2 regions of the Sanguibacter massiliensis genome follow, and region 1 is predicted to be linked to the other one. Evidence: riboswitches for the same ligand, from Rfam matches in the RefSeq annotation. Region 1 holds a riboswitch; the other holds the start of a gene.

What was found. A riboswitch is a leader RNA that binds a small molecule or an ion and turns the genes downstream of it on or off. The one in region 1 is predicted to bind S-adenosylmethionine.
Positions count from the first base shown of each region.
Region 2: it holds a riboswitch for S-adenosylmethionine, as region 1 does, so the genes downstream of both, C1729_RS11250 (LLM class oxidoreductase) here and C1729_RS01120 (hypothetical protein) in region 1, are expected to answer to the same signal.

Region 1 is NZ_LT964979.1:239,270-247,042, reverse strand. Features, by position in the region: gene C1729_RS01150 (DUF6807 domain-containing protein) at 1-710, opposite strand, end outside; gene C1729_RS01145 (LacI family DNA-binding transcriptional regulator) at 711-1,802, opposite strand; gene C1729_RS14445 (hypothetical protein) at 1,877-2,083, opposite strand; partial or broken gene C1729_RS01135 (Gfo/Idh/MocA family oxidoreductase) at 2,046-2,270, opposite strand; gene C1729_RS01130 (ADP-ribosylglycohydrolase family protein) at 2,413-3,957, opposite strand; gene C1729_RS01125 (NUDIX hydrolase) at 4,056-4,715, shown strand; gene C1729_RS14440 (hypothetical protein) at 4,712-4,861, shown strand; SAM riboswitch class IV at 4,911-5,025, shown strand; gene C1729_RS01120 (hypothetical protein) at 5,040-5,699, shown strand; gene C1729_RS01115 (hypothetical protein) at 5,720-5,959, opposite strand; gene C1729_RS01110 (PDDEXK-like family protein) at 5,966-6,838, opposite strand; gene C1729_RS01105 (GIY-YIG nuclease family protein) at 6,835-7,608, opposite strand.
Region 2 is NZ_LT964979.1:2,418,508-2,426,280, forward strand. Features, by position in the region: gene C1729_RS11235 (hypothetical protein) at 1-840, shown strand, start outside; gene C1729_RS11240 (hypothetical protein) at 870-1,457, shown strand; gene C1729_RS11245 (DEAD/DEAH box helicase) at 1,447-3,915, opposite strand; SAM riboswitch class IV at 4,059-4,169, shown strand; gene C1729_RS11250 (LLM class oxidoreductase) at 4,486-5,481, shown strand; gene C1729_RS11255 (methyl-accepting chemotaxis protein) at 5,694-7,268, shown strand; gene C1729_RS11260 (MFS transporter) at 7,552-7,773, shown strand, end outside.

The sequences.
Region 1 (7,773 bases):
GGCCCCGCCCCGAGGTACGGCGTCGTCCGCACGAACCACGGCCGGCCACGGTCCTGCACGAGCACGACCGTCGTCCACGCCACCCCGTGACGCGCAGCGACGACGAGCCACGGCGAGCGCGACCCGTGGACGACCTCGCCCGTGCCGAGGCTCGACGCGACCCGGTGCTCGTCCGCGGGAGCGAACCGCCAGAAGATCCCGCCGTAGCCCGGAACGGATCCCGAGTCCTCGGCAGGGTTCGAGATCGTCAGGGCCCGGCGCGCCGTGAGCTCGCTCGACCAGCGCAGCGCCCAGCCCGCGTCGCCGTCGAGCAGCTCGCCGTCGAGCGTCCGCTCCTCGTCGAGCAGCACCTCACCGACACGGCCACGCCACTCGACACGTTCGACAAGCCGGCCCGGGCACCCCTCGGCGATCTCCGTGGACAGCCTCACCTGACGGCCATGGTCCCCGAGGACACGCATACCCTCCCCCGGGACGTACGTCCGACCGCCCCAGAAGTTCGTGCCCGCGACGTCGGGCAGCGCGATCGACAGCCCGTGATGATGACGACGGTCGGCGGGCAACGCCGCCGTGATCCGCGTCCCCGAGAGCGAACGCACCGGGTGCAGGTGCGGACGCGGCGCGTGGACGTCGGTCATCGACGCCCCCTCGCGGTACCGCGCGAGCCGCGACTCCCCCGCTGCGAGCACCGTGTCGGCGCCGTCGAGCACTCACGCGAGGCCCTCGGGCCGGGGCGTCCGCCGCGCCGCCGCAGCGGTGCTCGCGCTCCCCGCGGGAGCCGGGCCCGACGACGCCCGCACGACGAGGCGTGTCGGCAGGATCTCCGTGAGCGTGTCCGACTCGTGGTCGTCGGCGACCGCGGCCTTGCCCGCGAACTGCGCGCCAAGACGCCCCCACGCGTGCGCGCCGAGCTCGTCGTGCGGCACGTGGACCGTCGTGAGCGACGGCGACGAGTATCGCGCCAGCTCGATGTCGTCGAAGCCGACGACCGAGACGTCCTCGGGCACCGAGACACCAAGCTCGCCGAGGTGCGCGAGCAGGCCGAACGCCACCTGGTCGTTGTACGCGACGACCGCGGTCGCACGCGTCGCGAGGACCGCCTCAGCAGCCGCGTAGCCGTCGGCGACAGTCGGCCCGCACGGCAGCGTCACGAGGCTCGTGCCGCCGAACGACACCTGCGCCTCGTCGACCCCCTCGAAACGCGCCCGGTTCGACGGGCTCGTCGGAGGGCCCTGGAGATAGGCGATCGACTCGTGCCCGAGCTCGACGAGGTGCTCGAGCACCGTGAACATCGCCTCGGCGTAGTCGACGTTGACCGACGCGATCCGCGAGCCCGGAAGCGACCGGTTGACGAGGACGAGAGGACCGAGCTCGACCGACGCCGCCTCGAGCGCCGCGTCCGACATCTGCGGCGAGACGAGCACGAGCGCGTCGCACCGCGCCCGCGTCGCGCGCACGACGTCGACCTCCCGCTCGTCACGACCCGCAGTCTCCGCGATGACGACGCCGTAGCCCGCGCGGTAGGCACCGTCCGTCACCGCGCGCAGCACCGCCTGGAACATGGGGTTGGCGAGGTCGGGCACCACGACGCCGACCGCGAGCGTGCGCCCGAGCGACAGCGACCTCGCAGTCACCGACGGCCGGTACGCGAGGCGCTCCGCGACCTCGCGGACACGGCGCGTGAGCTCGTCCTCGCCGCGCAGGCCGTTCATCACGCGGGAGACGGTCGCACGCGAGACGCCCGCGGCCTCAGCCACGTCACTGATTGTCGCGCCACCGCTCACTGCTCTGCTGGTTCGCACGTCGCCATCCTAGGTGTGGGAAGAGGTGCGGTCTGGGACCCGCGGCGCGCAGCATCCTGTGCGCCGCGGGGTCGTCATCGCGTGAGCGCGGCGCCCTCCCCGTGGCGCTGGAGCAGCTGCTCGCCCTCGGGCCGGGAGGCCGCGACCGGCACGGCGTCAGGAGTCGCCGAGGGGTCGAGGACGACACGTCCGTCACCGGCGACGCGGATCGCACCGCGCTCGACGACGCGCAGCTCGACGCGGCCCGCGGTCCCCGGCGTGCCCGTCCCCGTAGACGTCACGGTGCGCCGACGCGTAGACCCGCACGGGCGTGTCGTCGAGCCACCAGTTGACGAGGTCGAAGTGGTGCGAGGACTTGTGGATGAGGAGGCTGCCCGAGTTCGCGCGCTCACGGTGCCAGCGGCGGAAGTAGTCGGCGCCGTGGACCGTGTCGAGCACCCACTCGAAGTGGACGGACAGGGGTGCCCCGGCTCCCGGAAGCCGCAGCCCCGCACACCTCCTCCAGGGCGTGCGGGGCGGCGATCGACTGCGGGCTCGACCGCCGCGGCCGGCCAGTCGACAGCCGTCGTGCGCCCGCCACGGCCAGGCCGTCGACCCTGGGGCGGGCCGCTCAGGCTGCGAGCCGACCCACCGCCTCGCGGAGGAACCTCTCGGGCTCAAACCGAGGCAGCGCGCGCTGTGCCGCGTCCCACGCGTCCTCGAGCGTGGCACCACGGTGGCGGGTGCCGTAGAGAGCTGCGACCGCCGCGGTCCGCGAGCGTGCCTCGGCGCAGTGAACGAACACCTCGGTGCCCTCGGCGCGGATCTCGGCGATGACGTCGACGACGTCGGTGAGCGTGCGCTCGAGGTTGAGGTTGTGCCCCTCGCTGTCGATGAGCCGCACGCGGACGGACTCGAGCCCGTCGGGCACCTCGGCGGTGCCGACGCGGCTCAGGGAGACGACGGCGCCGACGCTTGCGGGCAGCGCGTCGAGGGCCCCCTGCGAGCCGAGCCACACGCCGTCGTCGAGCGGGTGGCGCACGGGCGCGGTGACCTTGAGCCCCGGGGTGAGCGTGCTCGGTGCCGACGGCCAGCCCTGTCCGTCGGGCTCGCCGTTGCGGACCGCGAGCGCGGCGAGGCGTACGAGCCCGTTAGCGTCGGTCCCGGGCCAGCCGTGCAGGCGGCGCAGCCACGTGGCTGGGATCTGGGTCTGTCCCCAGAGGGCGCCTGCGAGCGCGCCGGCAATCGCGGCGACGGTGTCGGTGTCGTTGCCTCCGCGGACCGCGCGGTACATCGCCTCGCGGTAGTCGTCGGCGCCCGCGACGGCTGCGAGCGCGGCCTGGAACGCGGCGACGACCCAGCCGTTGCGTGCGGCGAAGTCGCGCGGGTGGGCGCCGTCGGCGAGCGCGGCGTCGATGATCCGTGCCCAGCGGTCGCGGGGCTCGCCTGCGGGCACGTGGTCGAGGCCGCGGGCAACGTCGAGCTCGCCGGTGAGGATCGCGTGCTCGATCGCGAGGGACCACAGGACGCACGCGTGGGTGTTGTCCTCCTCCCAGTGGGTGAGGCGGGCGATCGCGCCTGCGGCGCGTGCGACGAGGTCGCGGTCAGTGCGGGGTCGTCCGGTGCGTGCGGCGGCGGCGATGCCTGCGAGCCCGACGGGGCCTGTGCGCATGAGCGCGCCGTTGCCGGCGCTGCGGCCCGTGCGCTCGTGGTGCTCGCGGGCGGCGCGCCGCGGGAGCATGCGGAGGTTGCTGACGTCGGAGAGGTCCTCGACCTCCAGATCGCCGATGTGGAGCAGGTGTGCGGTGCTGTCGAGGACCGCGCGGGTCTGGTTGCCGACGTCCTTGGCGGTCCGGGACCACTCGATCCACTCGCGGACGATCGCGAGGTGCGCGCCGGTGTCGTCGAGCGGGGGGAACGGGAGGGTGCCGGGGTCGATGTCGCTCGGGGCGCTCGGGTCGAGGTCGCCCGCGAGGACGCGGAGGATCGACAGAGCCATCGACGTGTCGTCGGTCCACTCCCCGACCGCGTGGCCGAAGGTTCCCACGCCCTGGACGGGAGTGAAGCTGTCGTCGTGCGCGGGGCCGAACTCGTACTGGGAGCCGAGGGCGTCGCCCGCGGCGGCGCCGAGGATCGCGCCGATCGCGCGATCGGTCTGGTGGGACGTGAGGTGCATGGTGCCTCCCGAAGTCTTTTGCTCGATTATCGTCTAACTACTGGGTCGAGCATGACACACCCTCGCCCTATTGCGCAACAATCGCCTAAAGTTGGTCCATGCCCAACGACACCCCCGCCTACCGCGACAGCCACGGCCGCACGCTCACCGACTACCCGCGGCCGTCCGTCGCCGTCGACACCGCCGTGCTCACCGTCGAGGACAACGCGCTGTGCGTGCTGCTCACCCCCGAGTCCCGCGCCCACCGCACGTCGGGCTGGGCGCTGCCTGGCACGTTCCTCCACCCCGGCGAGACGCTGCGCGAAGCAGCGTTGCGCGCGCTGCGCACGAAGGCCGGGGTCGAGGGCCTCGACCCGCGCCAGCTGCACGTGTTCGACGCCCCGGACCGTGACGACCGCGGCTGGGTGCTCTCGGTCGCGCATGTCGACGCTGTCCGTGCCGACCGCATCCCCCGCACGGCCACGACCCGCATCGTCCCCGTCGCCGAGGTCCCTCCGCTTCCCTACGACCACCGCGCAATCCTCAACGCGGCCGTCGACGACCTGCGCGCCGAGCACGCCGCACGCCCCGACCCGCGCGGACTGCTCGGCCCCGAGCCCTTCACCGTGCGGGACCTGCGCGTGCTCCACGAGGCTGTCACAGGCGAACGCGTCAACGCCGACACGTTCCGGCGCGCGATGCTCCCAGGGCTGCGCGCGACGGGCGAGCTGCGCCGCGGCGCCCGCGGCAAACCCGCGGAGCTCTTCGTCCGGGCGTGAGCGCACGTCCCGCTGGCGCATGGCGGCTCCACGAGACGTTCCGCGTGTTCGTCGACGACGAGGGCGTCCTACGGACCGACCACGTGCTGCGGCTGCGCCGGACCGTGGCGGTGCGACTCCACTACCGGATGGAACGGGTGGGGTGAGCGGCCGCAGTTCCATGAATGTCGGCGGCTCGGGGTAGCGTCCTCGACAGGTCACGAGCGACCAGCGACACGCCCTCCGCGTGCTGGTCCGGCAACCGCGCTCTCGCGCACGGTGCCCCAGGAGGAAGACCGGCCCGTCACGACCGTGACGGGAAGAGCGAACCACCGGAGCAACCCCATGAACATCGATCCCCGCACGACCCTCGACGATCACGGCTTTCTGCGGCTGCCGACCCCGGCCACCACGTCCCACGCCCGACACCACACACACGGTGTCCGCGCCCTCCAGCTGTGTCACGCATGCCTTGCCGGGGCCTGGGTGCCGAGCGAGGCCCGCGCCCGCCGCCTCACGTGCGACACCTGCCGCCACCTTGAAGACGTCGTCGCCACACGCACCGGCCACGCAGCGGCCCGCGCCGTCATGAGCGTGCCCCGCCTCGAACCGTCGCGGTCGCTTCTCGCCATCCGAATGCGCCGCATCCTCAACGCCGTCAGCCCCGACCTAGTGACGCGCGGTCCTGCTCGCCGCCGGATGACGACGTGGTCCGCCGTCGTCGACGTGCTCGACACGAGCACGGAGGCGCGCATCCTCCGGTGGCGCGAATGGCTGCACGCGGTCGCGCCCTCCGACGCCGAGGGCTGCGCGGCGGCGCTCACCGACGCGACGTGGCTCGTCGACGTCGCCGTCGACTACGAGCGCAAAGAGATCGCGGCCCGGAAGGCCCGGGATCGCGCACGTCGTCGTGAGGATCTTGCCGTGGCCATCGCCGAGCTGGCGCGCGCACTGCGGGCCGTGGTGCGGCCCGTGGGGCGTGGTCGTGGGGTCGGGGTCTCGTAGCGGGAGTGCCCGGGCAGGCGCTACCTCGGTCTCCGGACGTCCGACGCCATCTTCGACCCGAGCGCTGCGACCCGCGTGAGCACCTCGGTGATCTCGTTGAGCGTCGATGTGGGAGGCATGTCGAAGACGGCGCCGAGCTCGACCTCACCGCTCAGCCGTGCCTGGCCGTCGCCGAATCCGGTGCCGAGGAAGCGCGGTGAGCCGAGCTCGGCGAGGCGGGCGATCCCGTCCTTCTCCCATTGCACCCTCTTGCGCGGCACGGATCGTCACCAGGTGATCCATTCCTCGTGCGCGAGGTGCTCGTGCCACAGGTGAGCGAGGTGGTCCCAGTCGTAGGCACGCGACGTCGTGACGCCCCGCTGCACGAGGCGGAAGCGCAGCTCGGGGCCGCGGAGCCCTGAGGCGTCAGCGAGGCGCACAACGTCCTGCGTCGGCAGGCTCTCTGCCACCTCCCACCGCACGACATAGCCGGTCCCTTCGATCGGGGCGTCGACGGTGGTGGCCCACAGCCCGCCCGAGCCGATCTCGAGCGTCGTGCGCGTCGAGCCGTGCGGGAGGACGACATGGTCGTGGAGGTAGGTCGCGCGGGCGCGGAGCGCGAGGAACAGGTCCTCGTCGACGATGCCGTTCCAGATGCTCGCACCGTCGACCCGTGGGACGTGCGTCTCGAGGTGCCGACGCCAGGCTGCTGCGGTGGCCGCGACCCACGGCACGTCAGAACTCATGAAGGGCTCGATGAGCTCTTCCCACGACGTGTTTCGCCAGGCGCGGGCATGCTGGGTGTTGACGCGAACTCCCCGCGGCGAGACCGCGAGAAACGCGCACGCGTCACGATCAGCGTCGTCGACGTAGGCGAGGTATCGCTCGAGCTGCTCGGGGCCGAGGCCCGAGAGCACCTTGATCTCGAGGACGGCCACGACCCGGCCGCCCGCTTCGACGACAACGTCCGGACGGTCGGCCCTGCGGTCACCGCGCGCCTTCGACACCTCACGGCGGACGACGAGCGGAGCACCGTCGGCGATGCCGAGGGTGCGTCGCGTGGTCGACTCGTCCGCCGTCATGAGGGTCGCGAGGAGGTCGCTCCACGCGTTCTCGTTCGACAGAGGAAGGAGGAAGCGCAGATCAAGTTTGGTGGTCACAAGTCTCCCTCCGCGCGAATGGAATCGATATTGAGCAGACGCGTACGACCTGTCGCACGCGCTTCGGTAATGGCGACGTTCTCGACGAGCAGTCGCGCAGACTTGCGCCCGAGGTCGACCACGGATCCGATGCCGTCGTGGGCCTCAGTGACGATCGACTGCGTGATCGTCCCACCCCTCCCCAGGTGGGTGAGAAGTTCCTTGTGGATCCGGCGACTCGTCTTCTTCGAGCGCGCCCCGTCTGCAAAAGCACTGCGGTAGTTGCGGGCTCGCTTCTCCAGATCGATCGACTCTCCGATGTAGGCGACGGTCACGCAATCGGGGTCGCACTCAAGGTCGAAGCGATACAAACCCGGTCTCTTCGGTAGCGGCGGGAACACAAGCCGGCCCTCGGCTGTGAGCGTCACCCTGCCCGCTCGACGCCACATGAAGGAGATGGCCATGGTCGTGTGCTGCACTACCTCGAGGCCAGCAAGTTCCGCATCGTCCAGAGCGCGGCGGGGTGTGCGCGTCGGTCTCGGTGCCACGCTCGCAACCGCAGCCTCCGTATCGAGGCGGTGGGTCGAGAATCCCCGCTTCACAAGCCACCGCCGAGCAGTGCTCGACGTGAACTCGCTGACAGGCAATCCTGTGGCGATCGAGACGACTTGCTTGACCGGCCACTGCACATCGTCAATGTCGACGAAGTGCAGTGTGATAGCGCTCGGCGCGTGGCCACGGAGTAGCACACGCACCTCGTCTGCAGTGGCCTCACCCAACTGCTCGCTCATGTCACCGTTCATAGCATGAGGGTAGGGACTTGCCCCGAAATTCCGGGGTCCGCCGCGACCCGTCGACAGACCTACTCGAACGACTCATCGATGTCACCGACCCCGCGAGCAACCTCGTGGCACCCGGCGTGCGGCGCGATGCGACGCACGTCGTCGGAGCGGCGC
Region 2 (7,773 bases), 2.2 Mb from region 1:
GCCGCATTAGGTTCCCTGATGGGACGCTTCCTTCGGCCTGTACTCGGAGGCATCTCAGCGGCGCTCGCTTCGTTCGCGTGCGTATACGCGTTCGGAACCCCCGGTGGCTCGATGTCGCTGCTCGACAGCGGAGTCGCCACCGTACCCAGGGTTGGGTATGCCTATAGTGCGACGTTCCTGACCATCCAGGTGCTCTTTCTGCTTGCAGTGACTATCGCTCTCCATGCGATCCGGCCCGCGGGTGCAGTTGGCTCATCTCGGCCGAGGGGTGGTGACGCGGCTATCGCCGGGCTCGTTGTCGCTGCGGTGACGGTCGGGACGTCATTCGCGCCGGTAGAGCGTCTCGAGCCGGTCGCGGCTCAGCCTGATTACTGTGCATCAGTCATCGGAGTTCCGACCTGTTATTACCGGCAGCACGCGCGGGTCTCGAAGGCCTTCCAGGACGTGCTCTGGACAGCATTCGGTGCGGCGCAGGACTCCGGATACGGCGCGCTCGTCCCGGCGCGCGTGGCCGAGGCGAGTCGTACAATTCTCCCCGCAGCCGTGGATCCCGGGGTCGGAACCGTGTTCATCTCGTCGGACCACTTGTCAGGCTTGCGTCCGACGACGTGGGAAGTCGTTCAGGGGCTCGTAGAACCCGTGCACTGCCCTCAGGTGCGAGGCGAACTTCCTCCCTCGGAGAGGTACTGGTCCGACCTTCTTGCTCTCACCGCGACCTGGGTCGACCTCGTCGAGCCTGGACAAGGCGAAGCGAACGGTTTCGTCGGCGATCCACTTTCTCCTACGGCCGCGGCCGCACTGCTTGACGAGTTTCGAACATGTACTTACGCGTTCCAGTAGCACTGAGAGCTGCCCGAGTCATTGTGCGTGTGGGAGGACTCTATGACGTCATCCCGCTGCTCGTGCTCGGTCTCGTCGTGACCGCCGTATACCACTCTGGAACGATTGATGAGCTCGGACCCATCACGTTCGAGCCCAAGATCCCGGTAATGGTCCTAGTCCCGGTCATCTTTGCCGTCGCCTGCGGTGCCAGCCACGGGACAGCTACCTCGCCGGTGATCGTGAGATGTGCGCGAGTGCATGTCGCGCGGGCGATGTCGTTCCTCTGTGTCGTGGTGATCGCGCTTGGCGCGCTATGGCTCGGTGATTACCTCTCGGCGACGAGCGTGTTCGTTCCCTCGGTGAGAAACTTCATGCTCTTCGGGGGCGTCGCGCTCGCCGCAGCGGCGCTCGCCGGAGTCGCCTACGGTTGGATTCCGGTCGTCGTCCTCCTCGGTGGGGCCGTGTTGTCCCCGATTGATGACTCGCCTTTTTCCTTCTACGGGCTCGTCTTTGGCAATGCCACCACCTTCCAGCTTTGCGTCGTCGGGCTGGTCGCGACTGTCGGCCTCACGGTGGCGATCTGGGACCCACGTAGCCCCGGCTACCTCCGTCGCAGCACGATCCTCACCGCATGACATGCCCACCTGGCGCGCACGCGAGCACCGCGTCGAGCAGGCGCACCGCCGCATCCTTCTCGAGCGGGTTGTTCTGCGAGCCGCACTTGGGCGACTGCACGCACGCCGGGCAGCCTGCCTGGCACGGGCAGTCCGCGATCGACTCGCGCGTCGCGCGCAGCCACGTCGCACCGAGCTCGAAGCCACGCTCCGCGAAGCCCGCGCCGCCCGGGTAGGCGTCGTACACGAAGACCGTCGCCTCACCCGTGTCGACGTGCATGGCCGTCGAGACACCGCCGAGGTCCCAGCGGTCGCACGTCGCGAGCAGCGGCAGCAGGCCGATCGACGCGTGCTCGGCCGCGTGGAGCGCACCCGGCGCGAGCTCGGCCGTGACCCCCGCCGCCTCGAGGACGTCGGCCGGCGCCGTCCACCACACGGCGGTCGTCGGCAGCGTGCGCGGCGGCAGGTCGAGGTCGTGGTTCGAGACGATCTCGAGGCCCGGCAGGCGACGCTTCGTGTAGGAGACGACCTGCGTCGTCACGTCGACGTCGCCGAGGCCCCAGCGCACCGAGCGGCCGCCCGCGGTCCACATGCGCTCGCGCGCGCCGTCGTGCACGGCGATCGTCGTGATGTCGTGCGACCACGTGCCGTAGTCGACGTCCTTGCGCCCGACGAGAGCGACCTTGTCCTCGAGGTCGAGCTCCCGCACAACGTACGACGTGCCCTGGTGGACGTACACCGCGCCCGTGTGGACCGACCCGTCGGCGCCCGCCGCGTCGACCGTGCCGAGCATGCGGCCCGTGCCGTCCTCGACGACGCGCACCGGTTCACCGCCCGAGCCGCGCAGGTCGGTGAGACCCGCGGCCGACGTCGGGTGCGTCCAGAACCAGCCCGTCGGGCGGCGACGCAGGGCGCCCCGCCGCTCGAGCACGTCGAGCACCTCGCGGGCGTGCGGCCCGAACGCGTCGAGCTCGTCCTCGCGCAGCGGCAGCTCGGCCGCGGCCGCGCACAGGTGCGGTGCGAGCACGTGCGGGTTGCCAGGGTCGAAGACCGTCGCCTCGAGCGGGGCGTCGAAGATCGCCTCGGGATGATGGACGAGGTACGTGTCGAGAGGGTCCTCGCGCGCGACGAACGCGACGAGACCGTCGGCCCCCGCCCGCCCGGCGCGCCCCGCCTGCTGCCAGATGGACATGCGCGTGCCCGGCCAACCGACGACGAGCACCGCGTCGAGCCCCGAGATGTCGACGCCGAGCTCAAGGGCGTTCGTCGTCGCGAGCGCCCGCAGCCGGCCCGAGCGGATCGCGTCCTCGAGCTCGCGGCGCTCCTCGGGCAGGTAGCCGCCCCGGTACGCCGCGACCGCGCCACCAAGTCGCGGGGAGACTGCCGTGAGCGCACGCTGCGCGGACATCGCGACCGACTCCGCGCCGCGCCGCGACCGGCAGAACGCGAGCGTCCGCGCGCCCGCCGACGTGAGGTCCGCGAGGAGGTCGGCGGCCTCCGCGGTCGCCGAGCGGCGAGGCCGCGGCTCAGTCTCCTCGGGCGCGTCGACCCACCACTCGTCGGGCGCCTCCCCGGGCGTGAACGTCACGAAGCCGTCGTCGACGCCCGCGTCCGTGCCGGGCAGCTCCGCCGGCTCCCACAGGACGAACGTTCGACGACCGGTCGGCGCCGTGTCCGCGGTCACCGCGACGACATCCTCCTGGTCGACACCCACGAGGCGCGCCGTCGTCCGCGCGGGCTCCGCGCTCGTCGCCGACGCGACGACGAACGTCGGGCCCTCGGGCCGCCCCGAGTAGTGCGCGCACAGCCGCCGCAGGCGGCGCAGCACGAGCGCGACGTGCGCCCCGAGCACACCGCGGAACGCGTGACCCTCGTCGACGACGACGTATCGCAGCGAGCGCAGCAGCCGCGCCCAGCGCGCGTGCTGCGGCAGGAGCGCGAAGTGCAGGAAGTCGGGGTTCGTGAGGACGACGTCCGCATGGTCACGGACCCAGCGGCGCTCCTCGTACGGGGTGTCGCCGTCGCACGTCGCGACCTTGAGGTCGGGCGTGCCCGCGGCAGCGAGCAACTGCTCGAGGCCGACGAGTTGGTCGGCGGCGAGCGCCTTCGTCGGGCACAGGTAGAGGACCGAGCCGCGGGCGCGGACCGACTCGATGCGGCCCGGGTCGAACGTGCCGCGGGCGTGGTCAACGCGCACCGAAGTGAGCGCGGGCAGCCAGAAGGCGAGGGACTTGCCCGAGCCCGTCGACGTGCCGATGACCGTGTGCCGCCCCGCCCACGCTGCGTCTGCGGCCTCGACCTGGTGGCGCCAGGGGCGCTCGACGCCGAGCGCGCGGTAGCCCGCGACGAGGTCGCGGTCCGCCCAGACGGGCCAGTCGGCGTGCGTGCCGGCGCGGGCGGGCACGTGCTCGACGTGCGTCGCACGGGCGTCACGGCGGCCGCCCGCGAGGAGCACGTCGAGAAGGTCGGTGGGCACCAGCACATCCTCCCACCGTGCGCACGTCCCGAAGGGTGGGATGAATCGGCCCGAACCGTTGACACGCTCATGACCAAGGTCCTAGTTTCGAAACACTTGCGGTGAGCGCCTCGTGGCGCTTCTCCGAAAGGGAACGATCAACCTCAGGTCATGAGCGTCAGCGCCAAGCCCCGGCTGGCTGACCAGCAACCCCCGCGCGGGGGTGCTCCGGGTGAGGACCAGGCTCCGTCCGCCGTGGACGGGGCAACGAGCGCAGCCGCCACGTGCGGCGCGGACAGGAGAGCACGATGCACCAGGCAGGATGGCAGCGAACCCTCGCGGCGACCCGTCAGGCCCGAATGTGCATGTGTATGTCGACCTGTGCCGACCGGTGCTGTCAGCGCTGACCAGCGCGACCACCGTCTGAGCACCCGGCCCGCGACCAGCTCGCGCGCCCCCGTCCACGCCGGCGCCACGCGCCGCCCGGACCACACCCGCCGTCGCGCGGGACCACGACACTCCTTGCACGAGCCCCTCCCGCCGAGCGCCACGACGCGCCGCCGGGCGGGTCGTCCCTGCCCGGAAGGCACAGCCATGACCTCGCAGAACCGCACCAACGCCACGAACCCCGCACTCAACGAGCGCGCCCGGATCCACCTCGGCCTCGACCTCACCGCCGCCGGCGCCCGCCGCTTCTCGAGCCCCCTGCCCGTCCCCGCGCCCGTGGGCGCGCTCAACGCCGAGCGCCTCAACGATCTCGTGCGCACCGCCGAGCGCGGAACCCTCGACCTCGTCGCCATCAGCGACGACTTCCGGCTCCAGCCCGAGACCATCGGCCTGCTCCGCGGCCGCCTCGACGCTGCCGTCATCACCTCCCGCCTCGGCCGCATCACCGACCGCCTCGGCCTCGTCGCGACGATCTCGCCCGAGTCCAACGAGCCCGGCCACGTCGCGACGGCCCTCCAGACGATCTCCCGGAACTCGGGTGGGCGCGCAGGTTGGCAGGTCGACGGCTCGACGCCCGACCGCCTCGTCCAGGCTGTCACCCGCCAGGTGTCGTCGATCGCGCCGACCGTCGTCTCCGTCCGCAACCGCGCGCACCTCGAGCGCGCGGGCCGTCTCGCGGACGTCGTCCGCATCGGCGCCCACACCCTCGAGGACGCGCTCGAGCAGCGCCGCACCGTCCGGACCGCCGCGGTCGAGGCCGGCCGTGCCGCCGACGACGTGCTCGTGCTCGTCGACCTCTTCGCCGTCACCGGCCCCGACCGGGCGAGCGCGGAGGCCCGTCTCGACCTCCTCGACGCGTTCGAGGGCACCGAGGTCGTCGCCGCGCACTCCGGCTCGATCATCCAGGTCGGCACGCCCCTCGACCTCGCCCACCTCATCGAGGAGTGGCACGCCGCGGGCGCCGTCGATGGTTTCGTCGTCACGCCGTCGTCGCTCGTCGCCGACGTCACCGGGCTCGTCGACGGCGTCGTCCCTGTGCTCCGCGCGCGCGGCCTCTTCCGCGACGCCTACCCGGGCGCGACCCTCCGCGAGACGCTCGGCATCACGAGCTCGGTCGGCGCGCTCACGCGCTCGGGCCACTAGCCCGTCCCGCACCCCGTCGACGCCTCCGCGCAGGTGGCTGCTCCCCGCAGCCACCTGCGCGGACGCATTCTCACGGGAGGTGGGGCCGCTTGGAGGCACAGGTGCGGCACGGGGCCGAGACCTCACCCAGGTCCGCACCGGGAAAAACCTCACCACGGACGTACGGCAGCCGATGAGACGCGCATCATGTCCGTCCCGGAGAGGCACCGCCCATGGTCCTGACCAGGCTCACGATCGTCCGCAAGCTCGTCCTCCTCGTCGTCCTCATGACGCTCGGCCTCGCGGCCACGGCTGCCGCCTCGATCGTCCGGACCGAGTCGCGCATCGTCACCGAGCGCCGCGCGACGACGCAGGCCGTCGTCGAGACCGCCCTCGGCGCCGTCGAACACTTCGGCGAGCTCGCGACCTCCGGGGTCATGACGCTCGCCGAGGCGCAGACCGCCGCGGCCGCAGCCGTCGCCCGCATGACCTACCTCGGCGACGAGTACCTGTGGATCAACGACATGGGCCCGACGATGATCATGCATCCGACGAACCCCAAGCTCGACGGCACCGACCTCTCGCAGAACACCGACCCCGACGGCACCCGCATCTTCGTCGAGTTCGTCGACGTCGTCCGCGCCCACGGCGCCGGCTTCGTCGACTACCAGTGGCCCAAGCCCGGGTCCGAGGACCCGCAGCCGAAGATCTCCTACGTCGCGGGCTACGAGCCGTGGGGCTGGGTCATCGGATCGGGCGTGTACATCGACGACGTCCGCGCGGACGCGCTCGCCGACGCCCGCGGGCTCCTCGCCGTCGCCGGGCTCATCGTCGTGCTCGTCGGCGCGGGCTCGCTCGTCGTCGCGCGCAGCGTCGTCGTGCCCCTCACGCGGGCGACCGAGGTGCTCGCCGAGGGCGACGCCGACGTGCGCCTGCCCGTGGGCGAGGGGCGGACCGAGCTCGACCGGCTCGCGCACGCGCTCAACGGCGCGCTCGACCGCAACGCCGACGTCGCACGCGGCGTCCGGGAGGTGTCCGACGGGCTGCTCGGCGCCGCCGACGGGCTCGTCGTCGCCGGCGACGGCCTCGCAGGTGCCGCCGAGGTGTCGGCGAGCCAGGTCGCGAACGCCCGCACCGCGGCGCGCACCGTGAGCGACGGCATCGACGCGGTCGCAGCCGGAGCCTCGCAGATGGGCGCGTCGATCTCCGAGATCGCGCGGCACGCGGGCGAGGTCGCGCGCATCGCCGACAAGGCCGTCGACGCGGCCGACCGCTCCAACCGCACCGTCGGGGCGCTCGGCGAGTCGTCGGCCGAGATCGGCTCGGTCGTCAAGCTCATCACGTCGATCGCCGAGCAGACGAACCTCCTCGCGCTCAACGCGACGATCGAGGCCGCGCGCGCGGGCGACGCGGGCAAGGGCTTCGCGGTCGTCGCGAGCGAGGTCAAGGACCTCGCCCAGGAGACCGCACGCGCGACGGGCGACATCGCCGGACGCATCGACGCGATCCAGGAGGCCGTCGCGAGGGCCGCGGACGAGATCGGGCAGATCACGGTCGTCGTCGGGGAGATCAGCCACCACCAGACGACGATCGCGGGCGCCGTCGAGGAGCAGACCGCGACGACCGCGTCGATGGCCGCGGCCGTCGCCGACGTCGCCGAGGGCTCGCGCGCGGTCGCCGCGACGCTCGACGACGTCGAGGTCGCCGCCGCCCGCACGACGCAGGAGGTCGTGACGATCCGCGACGCCGCGCAGGAGCTCGCGGCGACGTCGCACCGCCTCGCGAGCACGGTCGGCGCGGACGCCTGACGTCCCGGGACACCTGCCCGGGCGTCTGCGCAGGCACCCGGGCAGGCGTCGCGTCGTCCGCGCGGGTCCGACCCGCAACCAGGTGACGCCGGCCGCGCCACCGGTGTGGTGGCCGGCGTCACGGAGCCGGGACAGGGTTCCGTGCTAGCGTCGACGGCGGTGCCGACAGCACCCCGGCAGGACCCCGCCGACGCCACCAGGCCGCGGACGAGTCCTCCGCCCACGTGCATCACCTGCTCCAGCAGCAAGGCGGCACCGCCCCTGCACGAGAAGGACCCCGCGCATGAGCACCACCACGTCCACGCCCGCCCCGCCGCAGCTCGCGCCCTCGCTCGTCCGCGCGACGGGCTGGGGCTACTACCCGGTCGCCGCGATCGCTCGCCTGCCGTTCGCCATGGTCGTCGTCGGCGTCCTCACGTACGTCGCGACCGTCACCGGGTCGGTCGCGCTCGGCGGCCTCGCGTCGGGCGCCGTCGGTGTGGGTGTCGTGCTCGCGGGACCGTTC